2 regions of the Oribacterium sp. oral taxon 102 genome follow, and region 1 is predicted to be linked to the other one. Evidence: predicted binding sites of a transcription regulator. Region 1 holds the regulator's gene; the other holds the start of a gene.
The links. The regulator Rex, encoded in region 1, represses fermentation and respiration genes when NADH is low (regulators of the CRP and FNR family bind a similar motif). The targets are predictions, from matches to a motif close to ATTGTTAANTANTTAACAAT.
Positions count from the first base shown of each region.

Region 2: HW273_RS09605 (4Fe-4S dicluster domain-containing protein) is a predicted target of Rex. The motif match lies at 12,564-12,583, and genes of this name have one in related genera.

Region 1 covers NZ_JABXYT010000001.1:845,379-860,293, forward strand. Annotated here, with positions in the region: gene iolN (3-dehydro-scyllo-inosose hydrolase) at 1-516, shown strand, start outside; gene HW273_RS03920 (sugar phosphate isomerase/epimerase family protein) at 532-1,383, shown strand; gene HW273_RS03925 (sigma 54-interacting transcriptional regulator) at 1,368-2,435, opposite strand; gene HW273_RS03930 (enolase C-terminal domain-like protein) at 2,733-3,878, shown strand; gene HW273_RS03935 (tripartite tricarboxylate transporter substrate binding protein) at 4,338-5,492, shown strand; gene HW273_RS03940 (tripartite tricarboxylate transporter TctB family protein) at 5,510-5,974, shown strand; gene HW273_RS03945 (tripartite tricarboxylate transporter permease) at 5,993-7,483, shown strand; gene HW273_RS03950 (hypothetical protein) at 7,697-8,824, shown strand; gene HW273_RS03955 (HAD hydrolase family protein) at 8,848-9,651, shown strand; gene HW273_RS03960 (redox-sensing transcriptional repressor Rex) at 9,774-10,424, shown strand; gene acpS (holo-ACP synthase) at 10,421-10,786, shown strand; gene HW273_RS03970 (NAD(P)H-hydrate dehydratase) at 10,783-11,760, shown strand; gene add (adenosine deaminase) at 11,765-12,796, shown strand; gene HW273_RS03980 (Tex family protein) at 12,854-14,915, opposite strand, start outside.
Region 2 covers NZ_JABXYT010000001.1:2,158,708-2,173,622, reverse strand. Annotated here, with positions in the region: gene HW273_RS09655 (GGDEF domain-containing protein) at 1-103, opposite strand, end outside; gene HW273_RS09650 (M18 family aminopeptidase) at 311-1,648, shown strand; gene HW273_RS09645 (aldo/keto reductase) at 1,743-1,997, shown strand; gene ppk1 (polyphosphate kinase 1) at 2,172-4,247, shown strand; gene HW273_RS09635 (hypothetical protein) at 4,256-5,140, shown strand; gene HW273_RS09630 (SPL family radical SAM protein) at 5,113-6,129, shown strand; gene HW273_RS09625 (SDR family oxidoreductase) at 6,162-6,995, shown strand; gene HW273_RS09620 (CobW family GTP-binding protein) at 7,265-8,365, shown strand; gene HW273_RS09615 (hypothetical protein) at 8,543-9,991, shown strand; gene HW273_RS09610 (glycosyltransferase) at 10,076-10,891, shown strand; gene HW273_RS09605 (4Fe-4S dicluster domain-containing protein) at 10,993-12,483, opposite strand; gene HW273_RS09600 (hypothetical protein) at 12,666-14,153, shown strand; gene HW273_RS09595 (cupin domain-containing protein) at 14,155-14,502, shown strand; gene HW273_RS09590 (Na+/H+ antiporter NhaC family protein) at 14,549-14,915, shown strand, end outside.

The DNA of each region.
Region 1 (14,915 bases):
GGCATTGTGCTTTATACGCATTTCTGGAACTGTGCGGGCAGCGAGATGTATACGAAGGAGAAGGGCGGACCGTATGAGGAGCCCTTTGTGCATGCGGATGAAGTGGAGCAGAGCTGGTGTCTGGAGCTGTTCCCGGAATTCATTCACATGGAGGATGCGATCAAGGTGGATAAGGCGCCCCTGCTCCCGCCCGGTCATATCAATACCTCTGCAGAGGACGGTGCAGGCCCGATCAAGTGGTACAATGCATTTGGCTCCTGCGGTATGGAATGTATCTGCCAGCCGGAGGGCGTGATCGGAGACGCACGGAAGGCGGAGGGGGAGAAGGCAAAGGCAGGGGTCGAAAAAACGCTGGACTATCTGACGAAGCTTGTAAACGATATTCTGGAAAAATATCCGGCGGGAGAGCTGCCGCCGATTGAGAAAATGACGCAGCGCAGACGAGAGGATATCGAAGCGGTGATCAAGGGGCCGAACGCGCCGGGCGGAAGACATATCTATACACTGGAGTATTAAAAACGGGAGCAGGGTATGAAATACGATTTCAAACTGGGAGTTTCCTATGCGGAGGAACGACCGTTGAGTGCGCCGCTTCCGTTATGCGGAGAGCTGGGGGAGGCGATGAGGGATGCAAGGCAGGCGGGCTTTGACGGCATCGAGCTTCACGGCAGGGAATATGAATTTGACAGAAGAGGCATCGAGCGGATAAAACGGCTGTGCGAAGAGAGCGGGGCAGAGATCGCAGCACTTGCGAGCGGCCGGCTCTATACCCAGACGGGACTGTCTCTGGCGGAGCCGGAGGCGGCGCGGCGCGGCTGGGTTCTCATGCAGATGAAAAAATATATCGCAGCGGCGGCAGAGCTGCATACGGATCTTATCATCGGCTGGGTGCGGGGGCGTTTCGCGGCGGACAATCCGCCGGAGCTGTATTTCCGAACGCTGCAGGAGAGCATGAAGGAGCTGGACATCTATGCGGGAGACCGACAGGTACGTCTGCTTATGGAGGTCATCAACCGTTATGAGACGGACAGCTTTCGAACGACGAAGGAGACATTGGAATTTCTAGAGGAGAATGAGCTGGAAAACACTCTTCTGCATCTGGATACCTTCCACATGAACATAGAGGAGGACAGTCTCTGCGAGGCGATCCGGACAGCGGGAGCGCGGCTTGGATATTTTCACGCTGCGGATAATACGCGGCGCTGTCCGGGGAGCGGCAGCCTGAATTTCCCCGAAATAGCGGCGGAGCTGGCTGCGGTGGGCTATCACGGCTTCGTGACAGTAGAATGTCTGCCCGGGTCGGACGGACGGGAGACGGCGAAGCGGGCTGCCGGATATTTCAGAGATCTGATGCGAAGCGAGAATAATCACTCATCCAGATGATAGTATCGTATTTTCCGCCAGAGGGTCGTGGTGCTGATGCCGAGCTCCAGTGCGGTTCGCTTCCGGCTTCCCTTGTTCCTTCGAAGACAGGTGGCGAGCAGGTCGCGGTAAATATCACTTCTCTCCGGAACCTGCGGGTGCAATTCTGCCGCGGGGGATGCCGTGCTTATGGCAGCGGATGCCGCATCGCCCTCGCCTGCCGTGGAATCCTCCTGATTTACGGATACCGCCTGCGCATAGAGCGCAGAGTCCTTCTCGTAGAGCTCTGTGAGGAGCTGCTGCACATAGCCCGTATGGATGAGCGGTTCCGGTGCGGTAAGGATCATCCGCTCGCAGAAGGCGGCGAGCTGCAGGATGTTGCCGTCCCAGCTGTAGCGCACAATCGTCTGCAGCGCCTGCTCCGTCAGCGTATGCTGCGTTCGGTACCGGCGGTTATAGTCCTGAAAATAGTAACGGAACATATTCTGAATGTCGTTCGGACGATCCTTCAGCTTGGGGATGCGGAGACGCAGCGCGCGGAGCGTAAAGAGGAGATCCGAGCGGAAGAGGAACTGCTTCCGAAGCTCTGTCAGGTTCTTCGAGGTGCTCGCAATGATGCGGATATCGACATATTTGTACTGCGAATAGTTTACCTGGCTCATGACGCGTTTCGTCCGCATGACACGGGCAAGCTGCGACTGGATCGGGAGCGTCAGCTTGTCGATGCCCTGAATCATCAGCGTCCCGTGGTCGCAGTCCAGGATTGCGCCTCTGCGTCCCATCCTGGGATCACCGAAGAGAACGCGGCTCTGCTCTTCGTTCGTCGTGCCGGACAGGGAGACGACGGCGTAGGAGCCGCTTTTCCTCCCGCTGCCGTTGTGGATTGCCTGCGCGAGCATCTCGAGCTCCGGACCGGCGCTCGCCTCGATCAGAACCGGACTCGAGGATTTCGCGTACAGGCGCGCCTTCTTTATTTCCGGCTGCAGATCGACGAAGAGCTCGTCCAGCATATCGAAGCTGGCAACCGCGGGGTCTCCATGCAGAAGCAGGGTGTCGCTGCTCTTTGCTTTCATTTCATTGCTCCTTCGCGCGGAATCACCGCGCAGATGTATAGGATTGGCGGGCCGAAGGGCTCGGCCGGCAGGGCTGGGTGCAGTCCGGATAAGCCATCTGCCAATAGGAGGATCCTCTCGACTGCTTTCATTTTGAAATACTGCTTGCAATAAATCTAGCATAAAATATTTAAATTTGAAATACCTGTGCATTTTAATCTGAAAAACAGGTATTTTTTGTGCAGCTTTCAGGTGCATTCCTCTTGAAATCCATCTATACTTCCCGTGATCAAAACCATATCAGGATTCGGAGGAATGATGAACGTATTTGATTATAAGGATAAAATCCGCTTTACCAAGGCTGTTTTCTACAATTTCAGGCCCATTCCGCTTCCCAGACCCTTTCAGGACGGGACGGGAGGGTTCGGACAGAATGTCCCGGAGCAGGGATATCTGGAGCTTTCCGACGATACCGGAATGACCGCACATTATACGGTCACGAGAGCGTTTGTCAGGGAAATGCTGCCGAAGCTGCTGAACGGAGAGAGCCGGAGCTATAATGATTGGCGGGAGACGCTCTACTGGCAGGCACGGAACGCCGGCTTCCAGTCGGGACAGGCAGTCAATGTCGGCGTCGTCGATCTCCTGATGCTGGATATCCTGTCGCAGAGAGCCGGGAAGGCGCTGCATCGCTTCCTCGGCGCGGAGAAGGACTGGGCGGCGGCGTACAAGGGCGGCGGATCTATCCTGCTTTCCGATGCGGAGCTGGTGGAGGAGATGTGTCGTTATGTCTCTGAGGGCTTCATGACGGTGAAATTCAAGGTCGGCAGCGACAAGGGAAGGAACATGGAGCGCGACCTGCGTCGGATCGAGAAGGTGCGGGAGGCGGTCGGAGAGAAGATCGGCATCGCCGTCGATGCGAACCAGAGATGGAGCGTGGAGGATGCGGTGAAGTTTGCGAGGCTGGCGGAGCCGTATCGTCTCGTCTGGTTCGAGGAGCCGATTCATTCTGCCGATTTTAACGGCATCAGAAGGATGAAGGAGCTGGGTGTGAAGCAAAAGCTCGCTGCGGGGGAATCCATGAGGATCTCCTATATGTACGAGATCTATCTCGAGAAGGGACTCGATATTGTGCAGCCGTCTCTCGGCAGAATGACCCGGATCGATGATCTCCTGAAGATTCGCGACATGGCGAGAGCAGCCGGGAAGGGCTTTCAGTCGGGAGGACGCACCGCCTACAACGCGACCTTCGGCTGTCTCTACGGTGCGGAGGAGCCGATCGAGTTTCATGCGCCGATTTCGGAGCCGGTGCAGGCACTGATGCGGAACCTCCCCGAGTTCCGTGACGGGAGGTGCTTCGTGCGTTCTGATATTCCCGGCATTCCGATCCGGATGGACCTGGAGAAGCTCGAGAAGCTCGGATATCTGGAGTCCAGAACAATCTATCTTCCGCCGAGAGCGTAGAAGTCTGCCATCAGGCAGACTCGGAGCGAACATGACCGCATCACGAAGAGATGCGCCTCCCGAAGGGAGGTCGGCTGAAGCCACACGGGCGAAGCCGAGTCTCTTAAGAGCGTAGAAGTCTGCCATCAGGCAGACTCGGAGCGAACATGACCGCATCACGAAGAGATGCGCCTCCCGAAGGGAGGTCGGCTGAAGCCACACGGGCGAAGCCGAGTCTCTTAAGAGCGTAGAAGTCTGCCATCAGTGGAGAAGTTTCCATCAGGAAACTTCGGAACGATTTGGCGACAGGCGAAGCCTGTTGTTTCGCGGAGCGAAATTGCGCGATGTCTTCCGGACAGAGCGCAACCTGCCGAGCGTAACGAGAGAGCGGAAGTTTCCATCAGGAAACTTCGGAACGATCTGGCGGCAATATTTCAGAATTTAGTCGGGATTTAATTATATATTATAAGGAGAATGAAAATGAAAAAGAAAAAGAAAGCAATGGCACTGGTACTGACGGCGGCAATGATGCTCGCACTCACCGGCTGCGGCGGAGCGAAAAAGGCGGACGGTGAAAGCACGACGGCGGAAGCGGCATCGAGCAGTGCGCAGGAAACAAGCGCCACAGCGGAAGCAAGCGTGTCCGCAGGGAAGACGGCAGCAGATACGAAGCTGGAGAGCGCTGCGCAGGCAGACCTTGATGCTGCCGCCGCAGACCGCTACGGCTTCCCGGCGGGAACCATAACATGGGTCGTGCCCGGAAAGGCAGGCGGCGGCTCCGACCTCGCGACGCGTTACCTCTCCGAGGCGATGAGCAGAGAGCTCGGCATCACGAATACAGTCAGCAATTACGATTCCAATACCGTCGGGCATCAGACGGTGGCAAATGCGAGCCCGGATGGCTCGACCATCATGCTGGCAACCGCAGCACTCAACATTCAGTGGATCACAGGGAATGCCGATGTGAACCCGAAGGAGGATCTCACCCTGATCGCCGCGATGGATGACAACGGCTTCTCCGCGCTCTGCGCGCCGGTGAATGCACCCTTCAATACCTTTGAGGAAATGGTTTCCTATGCGAAGGAGAATCCCGGGAAGCTGAACGCCGGTATGCCCTCCTCCGGGAACAATACCTTTCTCTTCGGCAAGATTCAGCAGTCCGCCGGCATTCAGCTGAATGCAGTCGAGGCATCCTCGGAGTCCGACCGTCTCACAAATCTCGCCGGAGGCTTCATTGACCTCGGCTTTGTCGGGATCGGAAATGCACAGGAGTATGAGAAGGCGGGGAAGCTGAAGGTCATCGGCACGATGGCAGGCGACGGACTGACGATTGCGGACTATGACGCAGCGCTTCCGGACAATTACAGAACCCTGCAGGAGCAGGGCTACGACGAGCTTTTCTGGAATGTGAAGCACTATGTCTACGGTCCGGCGGGCATGGATACGGCGAAGGTCAGAGAGATCAATACGGCGATGTCAGCGTTCCAGCAGAATCCGGACTGTCATGCAGGATTGGTGTCGATCGGACATATCCCGGAATGGCATAATGTCGAGGATTCTCTCGCGATCCGCGACGCCGAGTATGCTGCCGAGGTCAAGGTAGCGGATTTCATGGGAATGAAAGTGAACGATTGAGGAAAGAGAGAGTCGCCATGAAGATGAAGAGAGAAAGCATTACCGGCATCGTCGGCATCCTTGCCGCGCTCCTCGGCGCCGCCGGTGCACAGCGCATCAAGCTGCGGCCGAATCTGATCGAGCCGGGGCCGCGGATGATGCCCTATGTGGCGCTCGGCATCATCCTGCTCAGCTCCGTGATGCTGCTGCTTCACGGCATCCGTGATCGGAAGGAGCAGAAGGCTTATTTCCCCGCCGGCGGCATCAGGAGACTGCTGATCGGTTATGCGGAGGTCGTGCTCTACGGTATTCTCCTGACGCTTTTCGGCTTCCTGCTCACGACGCCGATCGCCATGTTTGTATTCGTGTATACGCTGAAGGGCACGGAACAGGTCAGATGGTGGCAGAATGTCGTCATCAGCCTCGCAGTCACGGCCTGTCTGTATGCGCTGTTTGTCATGGGCTTTCAGATCAAGCTGCCTGCCGGCATTTTATTAGGATAATCCGAGGGGGATCAGAATATGTCATATTATATTGCGGGACTTTGGACCTGTCTTCAGCCGCTCAATCTCCTGCTCATCGCGGGTGTCGTAATCGTAGGCATTATATTCGGCGCGATTCCGGGACTTTCCGCCACGCTGGGGATTTCCCTTCTGCTGCCGGTGACCTTCGGGCTTTCTACGACGACCTCCTTTATCGTGCTGCTCGCGATGTGGATCGGCGGGGTGTCGGGAACCTTTATTTCCGCCGTATTGATCGGCATTCCCGGCTCCAGCTCTTCGATCGCAACCTGCTTCGACGGCTATCCGATGACCATGAAGGGGCAGGCGTCCAAGGCGCTTGCGATCGGGATGACCGCGTCCTTTATGGCGACCGTCATGTCAGTGCTCCTTGCAACCATCGTCGCGCCGCTGATCGCGGATCTTGCGCTCCTGCTTGGTCCATGGGAGTATTTTTCGCTCTGCTTCTGTGCCATCACACTGGTTGCTGCGCTGTCCAAGGGCAATATCTGGAAGGGGATTCTCGCCGCGGGCATCGGGCTGTTTCTGGGCTGCGTGGGACTTGACCCCATTACCGGCTCTGCGAGGTATACCTTCGGGAACCATTATCTCGATTCCGGACTGTCCACAGTCTGCCAGATGCTTGGGATGTTCGCGCTCTGCCGTATTATTCTGGATTATGCCAGGGGAGAGGGGAAGCTTCCCGAGGTGAAGAAGTCCGACCTCCATGGACTCGGCATCAGCCCTCGGGACATTATCGGCAATATGGGAACCATTGTCCGCTCTTTCCTGATCGGGCTCTGGGTCGGCTTCCTGCCGGGGATGGGCTCCGGGATCTCCAATATGGTCGCCTATGGACAAGCACAGCAGGCGAGCAAGCACCCGGAGGAATTCGGGAGGGGAACGCCGGAGGGCGTTTGGGCATCCGAGACAGCAAACAACGCGTCGCTGGGTGGCGCCATGATTCCGATGATGGCACTGGGCATCCCGGGAGACGGCATCACGGCAATGCTGATCGCCGGCCTGACCATCCATGGGCTGCAGGCGGGGCCGCTGTTCATTTCCGAGCAGCCGGAGCTATGCTACCTGATGTTTGCCTGCGTGCTGATCAGCGCCGTCGTCACCTTCCTTCTGGAGCTGGTGTTTAAGCGCTGGCTCCCGCTCATTCTGAAGATTCCGTATCATTTCCTGTACAGCGTCATTCTGACGATCTGCTATATCGGGGCGTTCGGTGTCTCTAACACGGAGTTCAATATTTTCATTATGCTGGCATGGGCAGTACTTGCGCTCTTCCTGAACATCAGCGGCATATCGCTGAGTCCGCTGGTGCTTGCATTCATCCTCTCGGACGATCTGGAGTCCTATTTCCGTAAGGGCGTCAGCTTCGCACACGGAAGCTATGCGCCGTTCTTTACCAGACCGCTGTCTCTCCTGTTCCTGCTCCTCGCCGTATTCTCCGTGGTATGGCCGTATCTTTCGGAGCAGCGGAAGAGGAGGAAAAATGCGGCATAGAATGCGGCGTGGCAAAGAGGGCTTTTCTGCGGAAAAGTCCTTTTTTGTATGTAGCTATGACAGGATAAGAGAAGGGGTCTTGTCTTGTAATTAAAAAAATCATAACATTCTTTACTTTTTATTATGACAATATAAAAGAAATGAGATATACTCATAACATAAATGCATAATGTATTATGCTGCTATAAAAAAGAGGAGGATTTTATAAGGCGTATGGAAAAGAAAATGTTCAGGAGCGGCGTAGCGGGGACGATTGTGTCATGTATCCTGCTGGTGGGGATGTCGTTGTTCTTCGGTATTATGATTTTCGGTATTCTCAGGACGGCGCTGTACGGAAGCCCGATATTGGATGCGGACAGCTATGGAGATTTCGTATATATAGACGCGGATTACCTGAGCGGATCCTTCGGATCGGACGATGATGGGAATGAATATCTCTTTGCAATGACCGCTGATGCGGATGGCAGCTACCATGACTATATCGTCAGCCTTCCGGAGGCGGTTTATAACAGCACGGAGATTCAGGGCAAGATAAATCAGGGGGATACGGACGATGCAGCGCCGCTCCGGATCAAGGGAACGATGGAGCATACATCCAGTGATTTGGATGAGCTGGCGCAGAAGACATTTGCAGAGTATCTGAGCCTTGATTCCGCGGAGGAGGCGGCAGACTATCTGGGGAGCGTATGTCTCGTTTATTCGGTATCCGGAAATAATCTGGCGGATCTCGGCATCGGAATGTGGATTGCGCTCGTCTTCATGGCAGGACTGATCATCGTATGGATCGTCGAGATCATCCGCCTGATCCGGCGGCAGGGGAAGAAAAACCGGAAGATCGCCAATGCGAGGATGCTCTATGAGAGCAATGCAGATTATCAGAACGGCGTAGGACAGACGACGGAATCGGACGCACAGTTCTTCAGAAACTGCCGCTGTTATGTTACGAGAGAGTATATCGTCAGCTATCAGGACGGGCTGGAGGTGTTCAGGATCGATCAGATCCGGGAGCTGTACGGCTTTGATAAGCAGAGATACCATGCGATCCTCAGCTTTTTGTTCGGCGCGTTCGCCGGCTTCAGCGTGGAGCATTATCTGGTGGCGATCACTGCCGATGGAGAGGTGCATCAGTTCGCGAGACTCAATGCGGCGCTGAAGGCACACAACCGTATCGCCGCTGCCATCCTGCAAAAGAATCAGGAGCTTCTTCTCGGCAGGATGAATACTGCGGTCAGCGCCGTAGGGCAGTCCCTGGAGAAGCTGAATCTGGCGAAGGTGAAGGGCTTCTACGGAAGCAATGATATCTGGACGGGACGCAGCCTCGACAGCTTCCGGATCGAGTAAGCGGACGGAGCGCGCGGCATCCTATGAGAAAGGCATTGTTTTTTGACGTAGACGGGACTCTGATGAATGCGGAGCATCGCATTCCGGACTCTGCGCTGGATGCGCTTCGGAGGAGCCGTGCGGCGGGGAACTATATTTTTGTGAATTCCGGAAGGACGAGCGGGCTGCTGAAGCGGCTGATGGCGGAGCTTCCTGCAGACGGATTTCTCTGCGGCTGCGGGACAGAGCTGTTTTTCCGGGGAGAGAGGATCTATTCCTATACAGTATCGGAGGAGGAGAAGCGGCGCCTCAAGACCCTGCAGGCACGCTTCGGGATCGCCTGCCTCCTGGAGGGCAGGGACGGGACGCATTTTCAGGTGCCGGAGAGTGTTTACCGGCAGAATCCGGGACTTCGGGAGCGGGCGGAGCGGGAGCTTGGCTTCGTGGAGGCAGAGGGAGGCCTCGCTGCAGGGGACTATGACGGCGCTTATCCGATTTCGAAGTTCTGCTTTTTTGGCGCGGAGAGCAGCGATATCCCGGGCGTTTACGCCTGTCTTGCGGGCAAATTCGATATTATTGACAGAGGGGGCTTTTTTTATGAGGCGGTTCCCTGCGGGCACGGGAAGGGGGCGGCGGTGGATCGGATGCTCCGGCACCTCGGGATCGAGCGGGAGGATGCCTTTGCCTTCGGGGACAGCATGAACGATCTGGATATGTTTCTTCATGCGGGGCACACGATCGCGATGCGGGAGCACAGTGCAGGGCTCGGGCCGTATACGGAGTATGTGACGGATTCCGTGGATGCGGACGGGATCCGGAAGGCAATGCGGCATTTTCACCTTGTATAAGTCCGGCAGTATTATTGACATTTTTTTGACGGATTTGTATAATTCTTAACTACAGAAACAATTTTCGTACCCGGGAAGAGGAAAAATGACGGGATAAAACGACAGAAAAGAAGGACGAAAAGGTGAAAGAGGAGAAGAAGGTGAAGAGAGAGATCTCGCAGGCAGTCATTCAGAGGCTGCCGAGATACTATAGATACCTTGAGGATCTGATGGAGCAGGGGGTGGAGCGGATTTCCTCCAATGAGCTCTCGAAGCGAATGAAGCTGACCGCTTCGCAGATCCGGCAGGATCTGAATAATTTCGGCGGCTTCGGACAGCAGGGATACGGCTACAACATCAGAAACCTCCATGATGAGATCGCGAAGATTCTGAATATCGACGAGGCGCAGAGCATGATTATTGTCGGTGCGGGACATCTGGGACAGGCGCTGGCAAATTATACGAACTTCCGGAAGCGCGGCTTCTTCATCCGTGCGATCTTCGACAGAAATCCGGAGCTTTACAGGGAGAAGGTAGGGGATGTGGAGATCCTGCCGATGGAAAAGATGGAGGAGGTCGTGCAGACGTATAAGATCAGGCTTGCTGCAATCTGCATTCCGAAGACACCTGCGGTGGAGGTCGTCGAGCAGCTGATCCGGAACGGGGTGGTGGGAATCTGGAATTTCGCCCATGTCGATCTGGAGGTTCCCGAGAATGTGGTGATCGAAAATGTACACCTTTCCGAGTCCCTGATGCGGCTGTCCTATCGGGTGGGCGAGGTATATCGGAGATGATTCTGGGCATCGGCTGTGATATTCTGGAGATAAAACGGATAAGGGATTTGCAGGAGAAGCGCAGGCTCGACAGGATCTATACGGAGGAGGAGCGCCGGCAGGCTATGGAACGAGCTTCCATGCTTGCCGGTGATTTTAGTGTGAAGGAGGCGGTAGCGAAGTGCTTCGGAACCGGGGTACGGGGCTTCGCGCTGACGGAGATCGAGGTGCTTCGGGATGCGTGCGGCAGACCCTATGTGAAGCTCTACGGGGCGGCGGAGGCGCTGTTCCAGAGACTGGGAGGGAGCCGTATCCATGTTTCGATCTCGGATACCGGAGAGCTTGTGACGGCGTTCGCCGTACTGGAGGGAGGGGAGACGTGAGGAAGGACGCTTCGGGAGAGGGAAGGCGCGTGCTTCAGCGGGAGGCGCTTCGCATTCCGCGCCGCAGGGAGGATTCCAATAAGGGGAGCTACGGGCGGCTGCTGCTTCTCGCCGGGAGCGAGGGGATGTGCGGTGCGGCGTACCTGTCCGCTTTGGCAGCGTATCGGAGCGGAGCAGGACTGGTTCGTATTCTTTCGCCGGAGCAGAACCGCATCGTTCTGCAGACGCTGCTGCCGGAGGCGGTGCTTCGCTGCTATCGGGAGCCGGCGGAGCTTCCCGGGCTCATCGAGAGGGAATGCGGCCGGGCGGATTTCCTCGTAGCAGGGCCGGGGATCGGAACCGCTGCGGCTGCGCAGCTGCTGCTTCGGTCTGTGCTTCGATACGGACAGGCGCCGCTGCTTCTGGACGCGGACGGGCTGAATCTGCTCGCGATGGAGGAGAGCCTGCGGGAGAGCTTTCGGCACTATGCACTCCGTTATCCGACGGTCGTGACCCCGCATCCGATGGAGATGGCGCGGCTTCTCGGGCGGCGCGTGGAGGAGATCGTCGCTGCGCCGGAGCGTGCTGCTGCGGCGTTTACGGAGCAGAGCCATGCGATCACGGTGCTGAAGGGGCACCGGAGCCTCGTGCTGGACGAGAGGCAGTGCTATCAGAATATGGAGCCCTCTCCTGCACTTTCCAAGGCAGGCTCCGGAGACGTACTGAGCGGCTGCATTGCGGGGCTCTATGAGGTGCTGAGGGCGGAGGTCGCGGAAGAGCCTGCACGAAAGGGGGCAGAATCCGGCGCGGAGCGAGACAGCGCGGGACAGGCGGCGCTTCTGTACCGGGCAGCCTGTCTCGCCGTGTCCGTACATGCTATCGCAGGACGGATCGCCGCGCGGGAGAAGGGAGAGCACGCGGTACTGGCGCGGGACACCGCCGATGCCATCGGTGCGGCGATGGAAACGTTTATGACAGAAGATACGGAGGAATGAGAGGATGCAGACAGCGATCATAGACCTGCATGTACATCTGGATGGATCGATCCCGCTCCGGACTGCCGGAAAGCTGCTGCATCGTCTGGGACTTCACCGGGAATGGGACGAGGCAGCGCTTCGACGGAATATGCAGGCGCCGGAGGACTGTCCGGATTTAAATGCGTATCTTTCTGTTTTTGACCTGCCGCTCCGGCTGATGCAGAGCCGGGAGGGGATCGAGGCGGTCAGCTACGCCTTCCATGAGCTGCTTGCGCAGCAGGGACTTTTGTATGCGGAGCCGCGTTTCGCGCCCTCCGGCCTGACCGGGCAGGGGCTCCGGCAGGAGGAGGCGCTGCAAAGTGCGCTCAGGGGGCGGGAGCGGTACTACCGTGAGCATCCGGATTCTGTCCTGCACAGCGGCTTCCTGCTCTGCGCGATGCGCGGGGACAGCAGGGAGAATGCGCGGGAAAATACGGAATGCTTCGAGCTCGCAGCAGAATACCTCGGGAGAGGCGTGCTGGGCGTAGATCTGGCGGGGGCGGAGGCGCTCTACCCGACCGAACGTTATCGAGAACTGTTTGAAAGAGCCGCCAAACTGGGGCTTCCGTATACGATTCATGCGGGGGAAGCCGCAGGAGAGGAGAGCATACGGGCAGCGCTCTCCTTTCAGCCGCAGAGGATCGGGCATGGTATCCGCGCGGCAGAATCGCCGGAGCTGCTGCGGGAGCTTGCGGCGCGGCAGATCCCGCTGGAGCTCTGCCCGAGCAGCAACCTTCAGACCCGGATCTTTCCGGAGCTATCTACCTTCCCGCTGCGTATGCTTTACGGGCAGGGCGTGAAGCTTACGGTCAACACGGACAATATGACGGTATCAAACACGAGTCTGTCCCGGGAGCTTTCTCTTCTGCGGATATACTGCGGACTGGACCTGCGGATGGAGCGTACGCTTCTGGAAAATGCCGCGGACAGTATCTTCGCCGGAGAGGAGGAGCGTGTGCGGCTGAGAGACGCGGTCGCCGCCCTGCCGTGGGAGCGGGAAACGGTATTTCGGTGAATTGCGCGTAAGGGGGTCTGCAAAATAGATCTTTGCACCGGAACCGTCATTTCGTTTTCAGAGGGAGGCTCGGATGCCCTTCATGGAGAGGGAAATTTTCTTTTTCTCCGTATCGACGGAGAGCACTCTTACGCTGACGATATCGCCGAGCTTTACGACATCGAGCGGATGCTTCACGAAACGATCGGCGAGCTGGGAGATATGTACCAGACCGTCCTGATGAACGCCGATATCGACGAATGCGCCGAAGTCGACGATATTCCGGACGGTTCCCTTGAGAAGCATGCCGGGCTTCAGATCGGCGAGCAGCAGGACATCGGAGCGGAGCACCGGGGCGGGGACATCCTCTCTGGGGTCTCTTCCGGGCTTCTGCAGCTCTCCGAGGATGTCCTGCAGCGTGAATTCTCCGATGCCGAGCTGCGCGGCAAGCTCCTGAACTGAGAGACCCGCTTCCTTCCGTCTCTTCTCGATATCCGCTATGCCGCCGTTTCGAAGCGCGCCCTCCGGGCAGTGCAGGAGATGCAGCAGCGCCTTGGCGCTTTCATAGCTCTCCGGATGCACCGCGCTGGCATCGAGCGGCTCCCTGCCGCCGTGTATACGAAGAAAGCCGGCGCATTGCTCGAATGCCTTCGGTCCGAGCTTCGGTACCTTGAGCAGGTCGCGGCGGCGCTCGAAGCTGCCGTTTTCCTCACGGTATTTCACGATATTTGCCGCGAGCGTCCTGCTGATGCCGGAGATATAGGAGAGGAGGGCGGCGGAGGCAGTATTCACATCCACGCCGACCCGGTTGACACAGTCCGAAACGACGCTGCTGAGCTGTGCATTCAGCTTCGTCTGGTTCATGTCGTGCTGATACTGCCCGACGCCGATTGACTTCGGGTCGATTTTGACCAGCTCCGCGAGCGGATCCTGCAGCCGCCGCGCCATGGAGACCGCGCTGCGCTGTCCGACATCCAGCCCCGGGAATTCCTCCGTGGCGAGCTGAGAGGCGGAGTAGACAGAGGCCCCCGCTTCATTGACGATTACATACTGTACCGGAAGCCTGCTTCGCCTTAGGAAGTCCGCAATGATCTGCTCGGACTCCCGGGAGGCGGTGCCGTTGCCCAGTGAGATAATGTCGACATGGTGCTTCCGGATCAGACGCTCGATCAGTTCCATTGCTTCCCGTACCCGGTTCTGGGGCGCGGTAGGATAAATGACGGCGGTGTCCAGCACCTTGCCGGTCGCGTCCACTATGGCGATCTTGCAGCCGGTGCGAAAGCCCGGATCCCAGCCGAGCACGGTCTTGCCGGAGATCGGCGGCTGCATCAGGAGCTGCATCAGGTTGCTGCCGAAGACCTTGATCGCACCGTCCTCCGCTCTTTCGCTAAGCTCGTTTCGAAGCTCGGTTTCGATGGAGGGCGCAATGAGACGTCGATAGGCATCCCGGACAGTCTCCTCGAGATAGGGGGAGGTCAGTACGTTTTGCCCGACATGGCAGTGCTCTTTGAGGTAGCGGAGGATCTCCTCCTCGGGGACTTCGATCCGAATCGTCAGAAGCTTCTCCTTTTCTCCGCGGTTCAGGGCAAGGATGCGATGTCCCGGGATCCGGCGGAGCGGCTCGCTGTAGGCGAAGTAGCTCTCATAGACCATCGCCTCCGGACGTTTCTCCTCTCGTGCGGAGGAGAGCAGCAGCCCGTACCGGTAGCTTTTCTGACGGATCCACGCGCGGAAGCCGGCATTGTCCGCGATCTGCTCGGCGAGGATATCCTTCGCGCCGGCGATCGCTGCCTCTACGGAGTCTACGCCCTTTTCCGGGTCGAGGTAGCGCTCTGCCTCCTCCGGGACAGGGCGGGAGGCAGAGCGGGAGAGCAGGTATTCCGAGAGTCCCGAGAGCCCCCTCTCTCGGGCGAGCATCGCGCGGGTGCGGCGCTTCGGCTTGTAGGGGCGGTAAATGTCCTCCAGCTTTACGGCGGTATCCGCCGCCTTGATTTCCTGCCGGAGTGCTTCGCTCAGTTTGCCCTGCTCCTCGATGGAGCGCAGAATGCTTGCCTTGCGCTCTTCGAGATTCCGGAGGTAACGGAGGCGTTCCTCCAGGCTGCGGAGAAGCTCGTCATTCAGCCCGCCGGTTTTCTCCTTC
Region 2 (14,915 bases), 1.3 Mb from region 1:
TCTGCCGTGTTTTCTGCCGGTTCCACTCATTAAAATACAGAAGAAGGGCGAGCACGATTATATTATAGGAGTTTAGGAATGCCCAGCCGGGTAAAGTAAGCATAGAAAAGCCTTTCTGCACGTTATTTTAAAAATAAATTGCATTATAAGTTTTTTGATATAATTATTATTCGGCAGGAAGAGGAGAAAATTAAGGGGACGGCGTTTTTTTTCTGCACTTTTGGCGGAAAAGTATAGGAATATTGCGAAGCTCCCGTGGAAGTGATAAGATTTACTGCATAAGTCCCCCGTCAAGCACGAGTGCAGCTTGATGGGAGAAACAAAGGAGAGGACAGACGCGATGGATATCAATGAAAAACTGATGAATTTTCTGGATCGGAGCCCGAATGCGTTTTGGGCAGTTCATAATATGGCAGAGGAGCTTACGGATGCGGGCTTCACGCGGCTCTACGAGGGAGCGGAATGGGAGCTCGGCGCAGGCGGCAGCTACTTCGTGACGCGGAACGACTCGGCACTGATCGCCTTCCGTCTCCCGAAGAGCCGTCTTAGAGGCTTCCAGATGATGGCGAGCCATGCGGACTCTCCGGTATTTAAAATTAAGACGAACGCGGAGATCGAGATCGACAAGAAATATGTAAAGCTGAATGTGGAGAAGTATGGCGGGATGCTTTGCGCGCCGTGGCTGGATCGGCCGCTCTCTGTGGCGGGACGCGTTGTGGTGGAGACGGAGACGGGCATAGAGAGCCGGCTCATCAACATTGACCGGGATCTGCTGTTGATCCCGAACCTTGCGATCCATATGAACCGGCAGGTGAATGATGGCTATGTCTACAATGCGCAGACGGATATGCTTCCGCTCTTCGGCTCGGGCGTGCCGAAGGGAGAGTTCCTGAAGCTCGTCGCAGAGGCGGCGAATGCAGCGCCTGAGCAGGTGCTGGATACTGACCTTTTCCTCTATAACAGGATGAGGGCGAGCCGCTTCGGACTGCACGGGGAGTTCATCGGCAGCGGCAGGCTGGACGATCTCCAGTGTGCCTTCGCCTCTCTGCAGGGACTTCTGCTTTCGGAGCCACGGGAGAGTGCGGCGGTGCATATTGTACTGGACAATGAGGAGGTCGGCAGCGGCACGAAGCAGGGGGCGGCAGGCAGCTTCCTCCGCGACACGCTGCGGAGAATACAGTTTTCTCTGGGCGGCGGGGAGGAGGACTATCTCCGCGCACTCTGCTCGAGCTTTCTGGCTTCCGCTGACAATGCGCACGCGGTGCACCCGAATCACACCGACAAGTCAGATCCGACGAACCGCCCATATCTGAATGAGGGCATCGTTATCAAATACAGTGCGAACCAGAAGTATACGACAGACGCGGTATCCGGCGCGATCTTCCGAAGCCTCTGCCGGCGTGCCGGCGTGCCGGTGCAGAGCTTCACGAACCGCTCGGATATGCTCGGCGGTTCCACGCTCGGCAATATTTCCAATACGCAGGTCGCCCTCAATACCGTAGACATCGGACTGCCGCAGCTTGCAATGCATTCTCCCTATGAGACGGCAGGCGCGAAGGATACGGAGTATCTGGTCCGGGCGGCGAAGGAGCTCTTCTCCTCGGATATTGAGGGAAGAGGCGATGGCAGCTACCGGCTGCGCCCCTGAGCAGCGGCATGCAGAGAAACGGAGGATATCCCGGCGAAGGAGGCAGGATGTATCAGGCGAGAGACGATAGATATGAGAGGATGCAGTATCGGAGATGCGGACGGAGCAGGGACTTCAGCAGCTTCTCCTCGAGAAGGGCGTGGGCTGCATTGCCTACAGTCCGCTCGCACAGATGGCGCTTGCCTGGGTGCTTCGCGGCTCTGGGGTGACGAGTGCGCTGATTGGTGCGAGCAGCACATCACAGCTTCGGGAGAATGCCGGTGCACTGGAAGGAATGGATTTCACGGCGGAGGAGCTTGCCCGCATTGACCGGATCCTCCGGGAAGAGCCGGGAACGATGCCGACATAGGAGAGAAACGAACATAGATCGGGAGGCAGAGGGGAAGCGATCGCAGGTGATTGCGCTGAAGTGCGCAAAGCTCTTTGCCAGAGGGGCATCGCAGGGATAAGCCGCGAGGCTCCCCCGATCTTCGATTAGAAAAATGCAGAGTGTAAAGCAAACAGTCGCAGATCGGGGGCAGGGATGGGAAAGGGAGAAAAGACGGAGAGCTACTTTAAAAATCGGGAGCTGTCATGGCTTCAGTTCAACGAGCGTGTACTGAATGAGGCGGGGAACCCCAGGGTGCCGCTCGGGGAGAGACTGAGCTTCGCTTCGATCTACCAGACCAATCTGGACGAGTTCTTCATGGTTCGCGTCGGGACGCTGATGGTGCAGATGCAGTCGCGGGAGAAGGTACGGGAGAACAAGACGGGACTCACGGCGGCGGAGCAGGTGAAGCGCATCGTCAAACAGGTGAAGCGGCTGGAAAAGAAGAAGCGGCTGATCTATGAGCAGCTGATGGGAGAGCTGGAGCCGGAGCACCTGCACCTCATCAATTTCCAGAAGCTGTCGAAGACGGAGCAGGTGCAGCTCGAGCAGTATTTCGACCGGGCGATTCGCCCCTATCTCTCCCCGATGCTTGTCGGGAGGCAGCAGCCCTTTCCTTTCCTGCAAAACCGTGAGCTTTACGCGGTGGTTCTGCTCGGGACGAAGAGCGGAAACAGGAAGATCGGTGTGGTGCCCTGCTCCAATCCGGTTTTCAAACGGCTGATCGAGATTCCGGGGCGGCGCGGTTATCTGATGCTTTCGGAGGAGCTGATCCTGCACTTCGTTTCGAAGCTTTATCCGCAGTATCAGATCCTGGAGAAGTCTATCGTGCGGGTGACAAGGAATGCGGATATCGATGCCAATGATATCTACGACGAGGATCTGGACTACCGCGGGATCATGGAGCAGCTTCTGAAAAAAAGAAGTCGTCTGAACCCTGTGCGTTTGGAGCTGTCCCGCGATATGAACAAGGCGGTCAGGAAGAAGATCGCGGAATATCTGGATATCCCGGAGAGCCATATCATCCGCTCGGAGACGCCGCTGGAGCTTTCCTTTGTATTTCAGCTTCAGAGCTACCTCAGGGAGAGACCGGCGCTGTTCTATCAGAAACGCTCCCCGCGCTACAGTGCGATGCTGAATCGAAGCGAGTCGGTGCTTTCACAGGTGGAGCGGCAGGATGTGCTCCTCTCCTACCCCTATGAGAGCATGAGAGGCTTCCTCACGCTGCTGAAGGATGCAGCGGAGGATCCGCAGGTGGAGTCCATCAAGATCACGCTTTACCGGGTGGCGAATCACAGCCAGATCGTGGACGTGCTCTGCGACGCGGCGGAGAATGGCAAGCAGGTGCTCGTGCTGGTCGAGCTTCGGGCGCGCTTCGACGAGGCGAATAATATAGATATGTCGCGTCGGTTGGAGGACAGCGGCTGTCAGATCATCTATGGGCTCGGGGAGTACAAGGTGCATTCGAAGCTCTGCCTGATCACGAAGCGGGGCGAGAAGGGGATACTGCGCTACATTACCCAGATCGGAACCGGCAACTACAATGAGAAGACGGCGCTGCTGTATACGGATCTCTGTCTGATGACTGCAAATCAGGAGATCGGCAGAGATGCGGCGGAGGTTTTCCGTTGTCTGATGCTGGGGGAAACAGTGCGGGACGTCGGCCTCCTGCTGGTTGCGCCGAACTGTCTGCAGAATCGGATTCTCGAGCTGATCGAGAGGGAAATCCGGAAGGCGGCGGCGGGCAGGCCTGCTTATATCGGCATCAAGATCAATTCACTCACGGACAAGGCGATCATTCAGAAACTGGCGGAGGCATCGAGGGCAGGTGTCCGGATCGAGATGATCGTTCGGGGGATCTGCTGTCTGATCCCGGGCATCCCGGGGGAGACGGAGCATATCCGGATCGTGAGTATCGTGGGACGATATCTCGAGCATGCGCGGATCTACCGCTTCGGCATCGGTACGGAGGAAAAGATCTACATTTCCTCCGCGGATTTCATGACGAGGAATACGCTCCGGAGGGTCGAGGTCGCCGCGCCGATTCTGGAGGAGCGGCTGAAAGAGCGAATCCGCCATATCTTCGAACTGGAAATGCGGGACGACGAGAAGGGAAAGGAGCTCGCGGAGGACGGCATGTACTATGACCGCGCGCTGCATGCGGAGGGAAATCGTGTGAATTCGCAGGAAATCCTCTACCAGGAGGCATACGGAAGCGCGGAATCCAAGTAGAGGGAGGCATGATGCTGTTTGTTTTTTCAGCGCTGCATGCGGAGGCACAGCCCCTGATCCGGGAAATGATTCTGAAGCGAAGGGAGGGGAGCGGGCGCTTCCAGCAATTCATCGATGAGAAAGAAATGCTGCTGCTCACGCTCACGGGCGTGGGAGAGATTCCGGCAGCGGCAGGTGTCGCTGCCGTTCTTTCGAGGGAAAGCCGGAGGAGGGGGGATATCCTCCTCTCCCTCGGAAGCTGCGCGTGGATCGGGGAGCGGGAAGCGGCTCCGGAGCTTGGACAGTATCTCCGGCTTTGCTCTATCCGGAACCGGGACAGCGGGCGGATATTTTATCCGGATCTTTTGGAACGTTCTGTGTTTCCAGAGGCGCGCTGTCTTTCCGGCAGCAGACTGATCCGGACAGAGGAAGAGCGTGCATCTGCCGCACTTTCCGGCTGCGAGGTCTACGAGATGGAGGCTGCGGGCGTCTATGAGGCAGGAAACCTCTTTCTGGGACCGGAGCGGCTGCACTTTCTCCGGCTGCTGACAGACTTCGGGGAGAGCGACAGCCTGAGCCCGGAGCGGCTCCGGGAGCTTGCCACGCGGAATGCGGACGTGCTCCTTACGGAGGTCGATCGGCTGCTTCATCTTTCAGAATCGCTTTCGGAGGAGACGGCGCTTTTTACAAACGAGGAGAAGTGCTGCACGGAAAGACTCGTGCAGGATCTTCGCCTGTCGCGGACGCTGGAGTGGCAGCTCCGGCAGCGGCTCTGCTATTTGCAGCTTGTCAGTGCTCCGTGGCAGGAGCTCACGGAGCGCTGGTACGAGGAGGGGCGGCTGCCCTGCCGGGATAAACGGCAGGGGCAGAAGCTGCTGGAGGAGCTATGGAAGCATTTTCACACATCTATATAGAGGAACGCCTGCTCGGGAGCGGGCGGGCTCTGCAGATTCTCTCGCATTTTCCGAATGCGGCGGTGATTCCGATTGGGCATTATAAGGATGTCTTCAACCGGCACGGACAGGACATCGCGCTGCAGCACAGATACCAGAACCTGATTCTCGCGGAGAAGCATGGGAAGCTGGTCTATCCGGGCGCGCCGGTCTGCCAGAGCTTCGGGAATCAGCATTTCTACTATACCTCCTGTGCGGTAAACTGTTTCTTCGACTGTGAATATTGCTACCTGAAGGGGATGTACCCATCCGGCAATCTCCTGCTTTTTCTGAATATCGAGGAAATATTTCAGGAGCTTCGGGTGCTGCTTCGGGCACATCCGGTTTACCTCTCCGTTTCCTATGATACAGATTTGCTCGCACTGCATGAAATCTTTCCCTATGCGAGGCTGTGGGCGGAGCTGGTGAAGACAGAGCCGGGCCTCACCGTGGAGCTTCGCACGAAGTCTGGTGCGCTTTCGTACTGGAAGGAGTTGCGCGCTGTGTTTGGAGAGACGGGAGACGGCAGGGAGCGTCTGATTACCGCCTTCACCCTTTCTCCGGAGTACATCATCCGGGAGTATGAGCATCGTACGGGGACGCTCCGGACCCGGCTCCGGAGCGCCCGCGCGGGGCTTGCATTGGGGATGCCGGTACGGCTCTGCTTCGACCCGATGATTTACTGTCCGGACTGGCGGGCGCAGTATGAGGCGCTGCTGCGGGAGGTCTTCCGTGCACTCCCGACGGAGCAGCTTCGGGATGTGAGTATCGGCTCCTTCCGTATCTCCGAGAGCTATCTCAGGAATATACGGCGTGCCTTCCCCCGTTCGGCGGTAGTGCAGTATCCGTATGAGAATGACCATGGCGTCTGCCATTACAGTGCGGCGCTGACCGAGGAGATGGAGGGCTTCCTTTTCGGACTGCTGCGGGAGAGGCTCCCGGAGGAGCGGATCTTCCGCTGGAGGGAATGAGGGGAGCTGCATAGAAAGGCAGGGCATGCGATATGGGAAGGCAGGATGAGAAAAAGAGGGGAGAGGAACGGGCGCTCGCGTTGGTGAGCGGCGCTTCCTCCGGTATCGGAAGGGCGGTTTCGCGGCGTCTCATGGAGCTGGGCTACGAGGTCTACGGGATCGGCAGAGACTTCGGGGAATGGGAGGCGGCGAACAGGAAAACGCCGGGAGCAGCGGGAACAGAGCGTATGGGGACAGGAATACCACAAACAGAAGCATGGCTGTATGCCGGCTCCGTATTCCATCCGATCCGCTGCGACCTGCTGGATTCCGAGCGGCTGCCCGCGCTGCTGGAGCCGATTCGCAGGACAGGGCGGCTCCGTCTGCTCGTGAACAATGCCGGAGCCGCCTACTATGGGCTGCATGAGATGCAGACAGCGGCACAGATCCGGGAGATGCTTAGAACCAATCTGGAGACACCGATGCTGCTCACGCAGTTCTTCCTCCGGGGAATCCGGGAGAGGCAGGGCTGCATCGTCAACATCTCCTCCGTGACGGCGATGCACAGCAGTCCGCATGCAGCGGTATATGCTGCGAGCAAGGCGGGACTGCTCAGCTTCAGCCGGAGCCTCTTTGAGGAGCTGCGAAAGCATGGCGTCCGGGTCGTCAGCATCCTGCCGGATCTGACAGAGACGGAGCTCTATCGCAATGCGGACTTCCGCCCGGGGAGCGCCCCGGAGGAGCATCTGCTGCCGGAGGAGGTCGCCGATGCCGTGGCATATGCCGTGTCTCGCCGTCCGGGACTGCTGGTTTCGGAGCTGGTGCTTCGTCCGCAGAAAAACCGGATCGAGCGGAGAGGAAAGGAAAAGAGCACTGCCGCCGAATGAAAAATGCAGGCATAAAGATCTGCTTGTCTGAACCGTTATATTTTGCGGCGAAGCACTTCGACAGGACAGGCTGCTTTCTTAATTGACTATATGAAACACGGGTTTTATAATACTACGCAAATGCCCGCTTAAAAGCGCGCTTTTATAAGGAAAAAGATAAAAGAAGCTGATTCTGCGAGGCTTTACCTTCTATGGGGCGGAGCAGATGCTGCGAAGAGGGAAGAGAAGCTGAGACAGCACATCATGGGATACAGGAGGGAAAGCGCGCAATGTCAAAGAGAGAAGTACCGGTAGTGCTGGTGACGGGGTATCTGGGGTCGGGGAAAACCACGCTGATGCAGCATATCCTCCGGCAGGAGAAGCGGAGGGTAGCGTTGATCGTGAATGACATGGGAAGCATCAACATCGACGCATCTCTCCTCAGTAAGAGCGGGAACCGGCTCGTACAGGTGGAAATGGTGGAGATGCAGAACGGCTGTATCTGCTGTACGCTGCGGGAGGAATTCATGGCGGAGATCGAGCGTCTCTCGCAGGATCAGAACATAGAGGCGATCTTCGTGGAGGCCTCGGGGATCAGCGAGCCCTCCTCCATTGCCGGTGCCTTCGTGGGTTATGAGGAGGAAATGGAGGAGAGCCGGGTTTATTTGAAAACAGTGGTTTCCGTCGTGGACGCGGATCGGATCTACAGGGAGTTTCTGCATGATCTGGCATCGGAGGAGGAGAATGAGGAGGGAGACGTCATCAATCTGGTGATGGATCAGATCGAGTTCTGTAACCTCCTGCTCCTGAACAAGACGGATCTCCTCACAGAGGAGCAGCTGCAGGAGGTCAGGGACGCGCTCCGGAACATTCAGCGCGGGGCGGAGATCATTCCCTGCATACAGGGGGAGCTCGAGCTGGATCGGATATTGGATCGGGAGGACTTCGACTTTGAGGAGGTCATGGCGTCGAGTACGGTGCAGCGGGCGCTGAATGCCTCGGATTCCGAAGAGACGGCATGCATGGATGAGTATGGGATCACTTCCTTCGTGTATGAGGAGAGGGCTCCGTTCAACCGGGAGCGCTTCAACCGCTTCGTCTCGGAATATCCGGAAACGCTGATCCGTTCCAAGGGCTATATCTGGTTCGCCGATGATGACCGGCATATCCAGCTGTTCGAGCAGGCGGGACGCAACGCTTCGGTTACCGAGCTTTCGGAATGGGTTTCCGCCTGGTCGGAGGAGGAGCTCGCGGCGATGGAGCAGGACTTTCCGGACATCCGGGAGGACTGGGACGAGGTCTACGGCGACCGGGTCAATCAGATTGTTCTGATCGGGAAGGGCTACCGAAGGGATGAGATCGTCCGGCAGCTCGATGCCTGCTTGAACTGAGGCCGGGTTTGCTTAATAGTTTAAAATAGCTGGCAGCATAGCTAAGCCATTCGCAATTTACTGAAACAAAAATGATTGCTATGAATTTGAAGTGGCATTTCAGCGGATTACGAATAAAAGCTTGTCAAACAGGCCGTTATGTCTGGGCTGCTGCCAAAATAGAAGCTGGGAGAGAAAGTGGAAACGAGACAGGGCTATACGGAAGAAGTCGAAATCGATATCAAGCAGATGCTGATCTACTGCATAGAGGGGGCGTGGCGCATCCTGCTCGCGGGTCTGCTCTGCCTGCTTTTGCTGGGCGGATATAAATTTGTGAAGAGCTTTTCAGCGTACCGCAGCCTGCAGGGCATGGTGCAGACCAAACTGAAATCCGAGGGTACGGATGCCGAGCTGTACGAGCTCCAGAGGGAGAGCTATCTTTCCCAGATAGAAAATCTGAAGGAGCAGCTGCGGCAGAGGACGGAGTATCGGGAGGAGTCGCCGCTGATGAGGCTGAATGCGGACGATTTCTATGAGGCGCGGCTTTCATGGTTCGTGACGACCAATTATCAGATCGATCCGGATAAGACCTTTCAGAATCCGGACAGGACAGCAAGCGTCCTGAAGAGCTATCAGTCCCTTCTGGCAAGCGGAGAATTCTACAGGTATGTCCATGAGAGGGTTTCTGCAAAGATTCCGGAGAAGTATCTGCAGGAGCTGATTGAGAGCGATGCGGACGAGCAGTATGGGCTCCTGCGGCTCTCTATCTTCGGCGGGGAGGAGAAGCTGGTCACGGAGATCATGCAGGCTGCGGAGCAATTTCTGGATGAGAGGAAGGCGCCGATCGCAGAGGTTGTGGCGGCGCATGAGATCAGCTGTCTGAGTGCGGAGGTATTCAGATCCTGGGATGCAGATTCGGAGGATGTGCTGCCTGTGCAGGCATCGCTGTCGGAACGGAAGGAAAGCATCCGGCAGAAGCAGATGCAGGTCGAAACAGGTATTTACGAGCTTCAGACGCAGATCGTGGAGCTCCGGCGGCAGTATGATGCGCTGCAGGCGCCGGAGAAGTTCGTGACATTGACAGCTGTCGGGAAGTCTTCGCTGAAATTCGGGCTGCTTGGATTCCTGCTGGGGGCTTTCCTTGCGGCAGGATATCGTGCGCTCCGTTTCCTGCTCACGAACCCGCTCGTGGAGGAGGGAGAGGTTATGCGCAGGCTGGGGATCGTGGTACTGGGGTCGAAGCGCCGTTATCCGGCGCAGGGCATCCTGAACCGGATCAATGCTGCACTTTCCGGAGATGAGGCGCGGCAGCGCACGGAGGAGGAGACCTGCGGCTTCGCAGCGGAGAATCTTCGATCGCTTCTGGAAATCAGCCCGGAGGCAGAGGCGTCCGGTATCCTGCTGCTGGGAACAGACGAAGCGCTGGTAAAGGATGTGTATGAAAAGATAAATGCAGGCTGGGAGGGAGAGAAGCTCGGCTTCACCGGCAATATTCTGTACAGCACGGCTGCAGTGGAGCGATTAAGAGACTATAGAAGGGTCGTGCTGGTGGAGGAAAAGGGGAAGCTCCCCTTCGAGAAGCTTCAGCGGGAATGCGAGAAGCTTCGTCTCCTGCAAAAGGAAATCTGCGGGATCATGCTGTTGTAAGGGGACTCCGGCAGAGGAGGACTCTTTAAACGGCAGGGAGGACTCGAGACGTCCGCCGGCGATTTGCCTTAGGAGTGGCAGGAAATGAGGAAAGAGGAAACCGCACCGATATCTGTCCTGATGAGCGTATATGAGGGGGAAAGCCCTGCGTATCTACGTCAGGCACTGGAGAGCATCTATCGTCAGACGCTTCCTGCGGACGAGGTCGTTCTCGTAGAGGATGGTCCCTTGCCGGAGGCCCTTGTGGATGTGCTGTCGGCTTATCCGGTAAAGACAGTGAAGCTGAGCGCGAATCAGGGGCTGGGCATTGCCCTTGGCGAGGGGATGAAGCATTGCAGGAATGCATGGGTTGCCCGGATGGACAGCGATGATATCATGGTTCCCGAGCGAATGCGGTTACAGTGGGAATACATACGCCTGCATCCGGAAGTCAGCGCATGTGGCGGCAATATTCGGGAATTCGTATCGGATCCGAAAAAAAACAGGCTGAAGCGTATGCCCGTATCGCACGAAAGCCTGTATCAGTATGGCAAATACAGAAATCCGATAAACCACATGACGGTCGTATTTCGGAAGCGGGATGTCATGCAGTGCGGAGGCTATCGGGATGTGCGGGGACTGGAGGATTATGATCTGTGGATCAGGATGCTGGCAGGAGGCTATAAACTATGCAACATGGATGAGGTTCTGGTCTATGCCCGCATGGGAGGCAATTTCTCGGCCCGGCGCGGAGGATGGGGCTATTTCTGCAGATATCTGGGACTGCGAAGAGAGCAGCATGCGTTGGGCTGCACCAACAAAGCGGAGTGCATGCTTGGCATCGCTCTGACCTTTGCGATGACACTTTCCCCCGGCTTTATCAGAGCATATCTGTATTCCGGACTGAGAGAGGGGAAATGAGGAACGGATCGGGATGCCGGAGCGGTCTTCCGGGGAATGCCGTTTTTTGAATGCATTCATAAAACGTAAGGGAGGGGGAGCCGGCGGCTCCCCCTCCTCATTTACCCAAGATCCACCGGGTGCATCTTCCCGTTCCGGAGCATGGAGAACTGATCCATCGGATAGTTCTTCAGATTTTCCAGCACCTTACGACCGTCTGCCTCGTCGAGGAGGGATTGACGCGCCCGCTTGATCTCGATCTCCGTCTTATGCTTGGACGGGCCGCCGACGCAGCCGCCGTCACAGACCATACCCTCGATGAAGTCCTCCGGGAGCTTGCCCATCTTCAGCAGGGAGAGGGCAGTGACGCATTCCTTGCCGCCGGAGCAGGCGCGCAGCTTGATGCCGGTGGTATCCTCGCCCCGCTCCTTCATGCATTCCATCACGGCGTTGGCGACTCCGCCGGAGGAGGCGAAGCTCTTGCCCCAGATTGAGGATTCCTGATAGCTGTCCACGACCGGCTGGAGCTCGACATCTCTGGAACGGAGCATGGTGGTCATCTCACCGAAGGTCATGACATAGTCGGCGTTGCCCTCGATATGGAGCTCCTGCGACTCGGACTTCTTTGCCATGCAGGGGCCGATAAAGACGGTGATACAGCCCGGGTGTGTCGCCTTCAGATAACGGGATACCGCGCACATCGGGGAGACGGTTTCGGACATATTCTCGGCGAACTGCTCCGGGAAGTGGCGCTGCAGCAGGTTGATAAAGGCAGGACAGCAGGAGGTGGTCATCTTCTTGCCTTCTGCCCGTGCCTCCGACCACTCTGCAGATTCCCATGCCGCCGTCATGTCTCCGCCGAGCCCGACCTCGACCATATCGGCGAAGCCGACCTTTTTCAGCGCTGCCTTGACGGCTGCCATCGTGATGTCCTTCCCGAACTGCCCCTCGGTTGCAGGCGCGCACATCGCGATGACCTCCCTGCCCGCCTTGATATGGCGGATGATGTCGAGGACATAAACCTTCGAGGCGATGGCGCCGAACGGACAGGAATGGATGCACTGTCCGCAGCGAATGCACTTCTGCTCGTCGATGATACAGAGACCGTTCTCGTCATAGCTGATCGCATTGACGGGGCAGGGCTTGCGGCATGGGCGGACGAGGTGAGCGATGGCGCCGTAGGGACAGGCGTTGGCGCACATTCCGCATTCCTTGCATTTGTTCGGATCGATGTGGGCGCGGTGCTCCCCCATGCTGATCGCGCCGAACTTACAGCTGTTCTGGCATGCCTTTCCGAGGCAGAGGCGGCAGTTGTCCGTCACGGTGTAGGAGGACAGCGGACATTCCTCGCAGGCGGGATCGATGACTTGAATGATATTTCCGGAGGGCTTGTCCGGATGCGCATCCTCGTTGCAGGCGAGACGGATTCTCCATTTCAGAATCTCCCGCTCCTTGTAAACGCAGCAGCGGAAGCTGGGATGCGGCCCCGGAGAGATCTGAAAGGCAAGCTCCTCCTTTGTCTGCTCGTTCAGATTCCCTGCCCATTCCAGTCTGGCGAGGCCCTCGATGACCTGATGCTTCAGCGCGATCGCGCCCTTATCGTTGGTTACCATAAAATCTCCCTCCGGGGTCCTGATCCCCTGACGCAAGCCAAAGTGTTTTCTTTCAGAGTATAGCATAGAATCCGCCGGGAAACGATAAAACATTGTCAATGTTTTGGATGAAATTCAGTACATATTGCAGGGTATTTTATGATATACTTGAAAAAATTATGCAATGAAAGTAAGGTGAGGAAATGGCGTTTTTCGATAAACTTTTAGGGCAGGAGAGGAAGGAAGAGAAGGGGGAGGGAGCGTCTCCCGCTGCGGCTGTCTCCCGCCGTATCCTGCTGAAAAATGCGGAGGGCGCGGAGCTTGCAAAGCTGTCCGGCGAGGAGAAGGTTGAACTGCTTGTTTCGAGAGCGGACAACAACATCCGTATCGTGAAGCGGCGGGCGGAGGAAAAGCCGGAGACGATCGTGACCTTCCTCTATCCGGACAATTCCGTGATCCGGAAGGAGCTGACGGATATGCTGGGGCTGGTGATCATTGACATCCGTACCGCGCAGCGGCGGGGAGAGGATATCGAGATTCCGGTGAACCGCTATGATCTCTTCATGTATATGAAGCATCGCCCGATGGTGGACGTGGATATGGAAAAGCTGGAGGAGGAGCTCTGCCGGGAGAAGCCGGAAAAGACGGGGCCGATGCAGCAGGAGTTTCTCGACGCTGTGAGCCGGAACTGCCAGGTGGAGATCTTCTATACGAGGAATACGCTCGTGGAGGATACTGCCGTCCGGGTGCTCAAGCAGGGCTTCCGTATGAACAAGCAGGTTCGCTTCCATGATATGACCGTGCCGGAGCGTTATGTGGTGTTCTGGACGGATCTGCGGATCCAGAAGCTCATCCGGGAGAATCCCAATGTCCCGATGATCGGTGTGGGGATCGTCGGAAGGAAGCCGAAGTACGGGCTGGATCTGAGCAGCACGAAGCAGAGTTCCGCCCTCCGCAAGGCATCGGCGCTGGTACGGCATCCGATGAATATTCGGGAGGAGATGATCGATGCGCAGGAGCTCCGCAATGCCGCCGGGGTCTGGGATACCGCGGTGAACCGCAGCAAGGGCGAGGACTTCATTCGGAAGTTTATGCTGGAGCTGGCAGTGGAGGAGGCATCCTACCGGATGCCGACAGAGGCGGCGCAGCGGATTGCGGACTATGTCCGGCGCAGCGGCTACAATGAGGGACGCGAGTTGGATACTCTTCGCGTAGAGCGGATCGACCGTAAGATGCTGCTGAATCTCCTGCACGACGCGGAGAAGGGCTTCGCGGCAGAGTCTCCGGAGGGCTTCGTCTGCTATCGGGATATCACGAATGATCTCGTGGAGCGCTTCGGCTGGAGGGATCAGGGGAATGGCTGGGTGAGCTCTCCGAAGGATGTGAAGCCGGAGATCCTTCGGAAGGAGACGGCGCTGGTGCTGATGGAATGCAGATATATCCGTTCGATGCGGGAGCTGCTGCTTCGGAACCGGCAGAAGCCGATCGCGGAGGCCTATCAGTCGATACAGAATTTCGTGCTGGAGAACCGGAAGGCAGGGATCGATGAGGAAATGCAGATCGCGCTTTTGAAGCAGATCGAGGGAATAGAGGAGAATTCCTACGGGATGTCTCTGGAGAACATGATTCATGATGTCCTGTCCGACGAGGATCTGAGCTATACGACATTTGCGAGAAAGAAGGAGAAGTAAGATGAGCGCACACAAGGATGAGAGATGGTTTCCCTATGATTGTGCCGAGGCGGAGTCCGGCGGGGAGGGCGTGGAGAAGCGTGTGCTCGCCTATTCGAAGGATCTGATGGTGGTGGAGAACAGCTTCGAGAAGGGGGCGGTCGGGAAGCTGCATCACCATCCGCATACACAGATCACCTATGTGAAGAGCGGTGTCTTCGAGTTCACGATCGGAGAGGAGAAGCGGATCGTGCGGGAGGGGGATACCCTGCTGAAGACCGACGGCGTGGAGCATGGCTGCGTCTGCCTCGAGGCGGGACAGCTTCTGGACATTTTCACGCCGTACCGCGAGGACTTCGTAGAGGATTGAGAAAGTGCCGGCAGCTGTCGGCGGGATTTGAGGAGAAAACATAATTATGAAAGAAAAGAGCAACCGGCTGCTGTCGCTCTCTGCAATCGGGCTCGTGATCCTGTTTCTGATTGCCGCGCGATTTCTGACGACGGCGGAGAGCGTGCGGCAGAGCTTCTGGGCGCTGGTGCCGCCGATCGTCGCGATCACGCTTGCCCTCATTACCAAGGAGGTCTACAGCTCCCTGTTTCTGGGGATCGTGACGGGAGGGCTGCTGTATTCCGGCTACAGCTTCGAGGGGACACTGAACCATGTATTCGTGGATGGCGTGATTTCCGTCCTGTCCGACAGATGGAATGTCGGCATACTCTGCTTTCTGGTGACGCTCGGCGCCATGGTGCAGCTGATGAACCGTGCGGGCGGCTCTGCCGCCT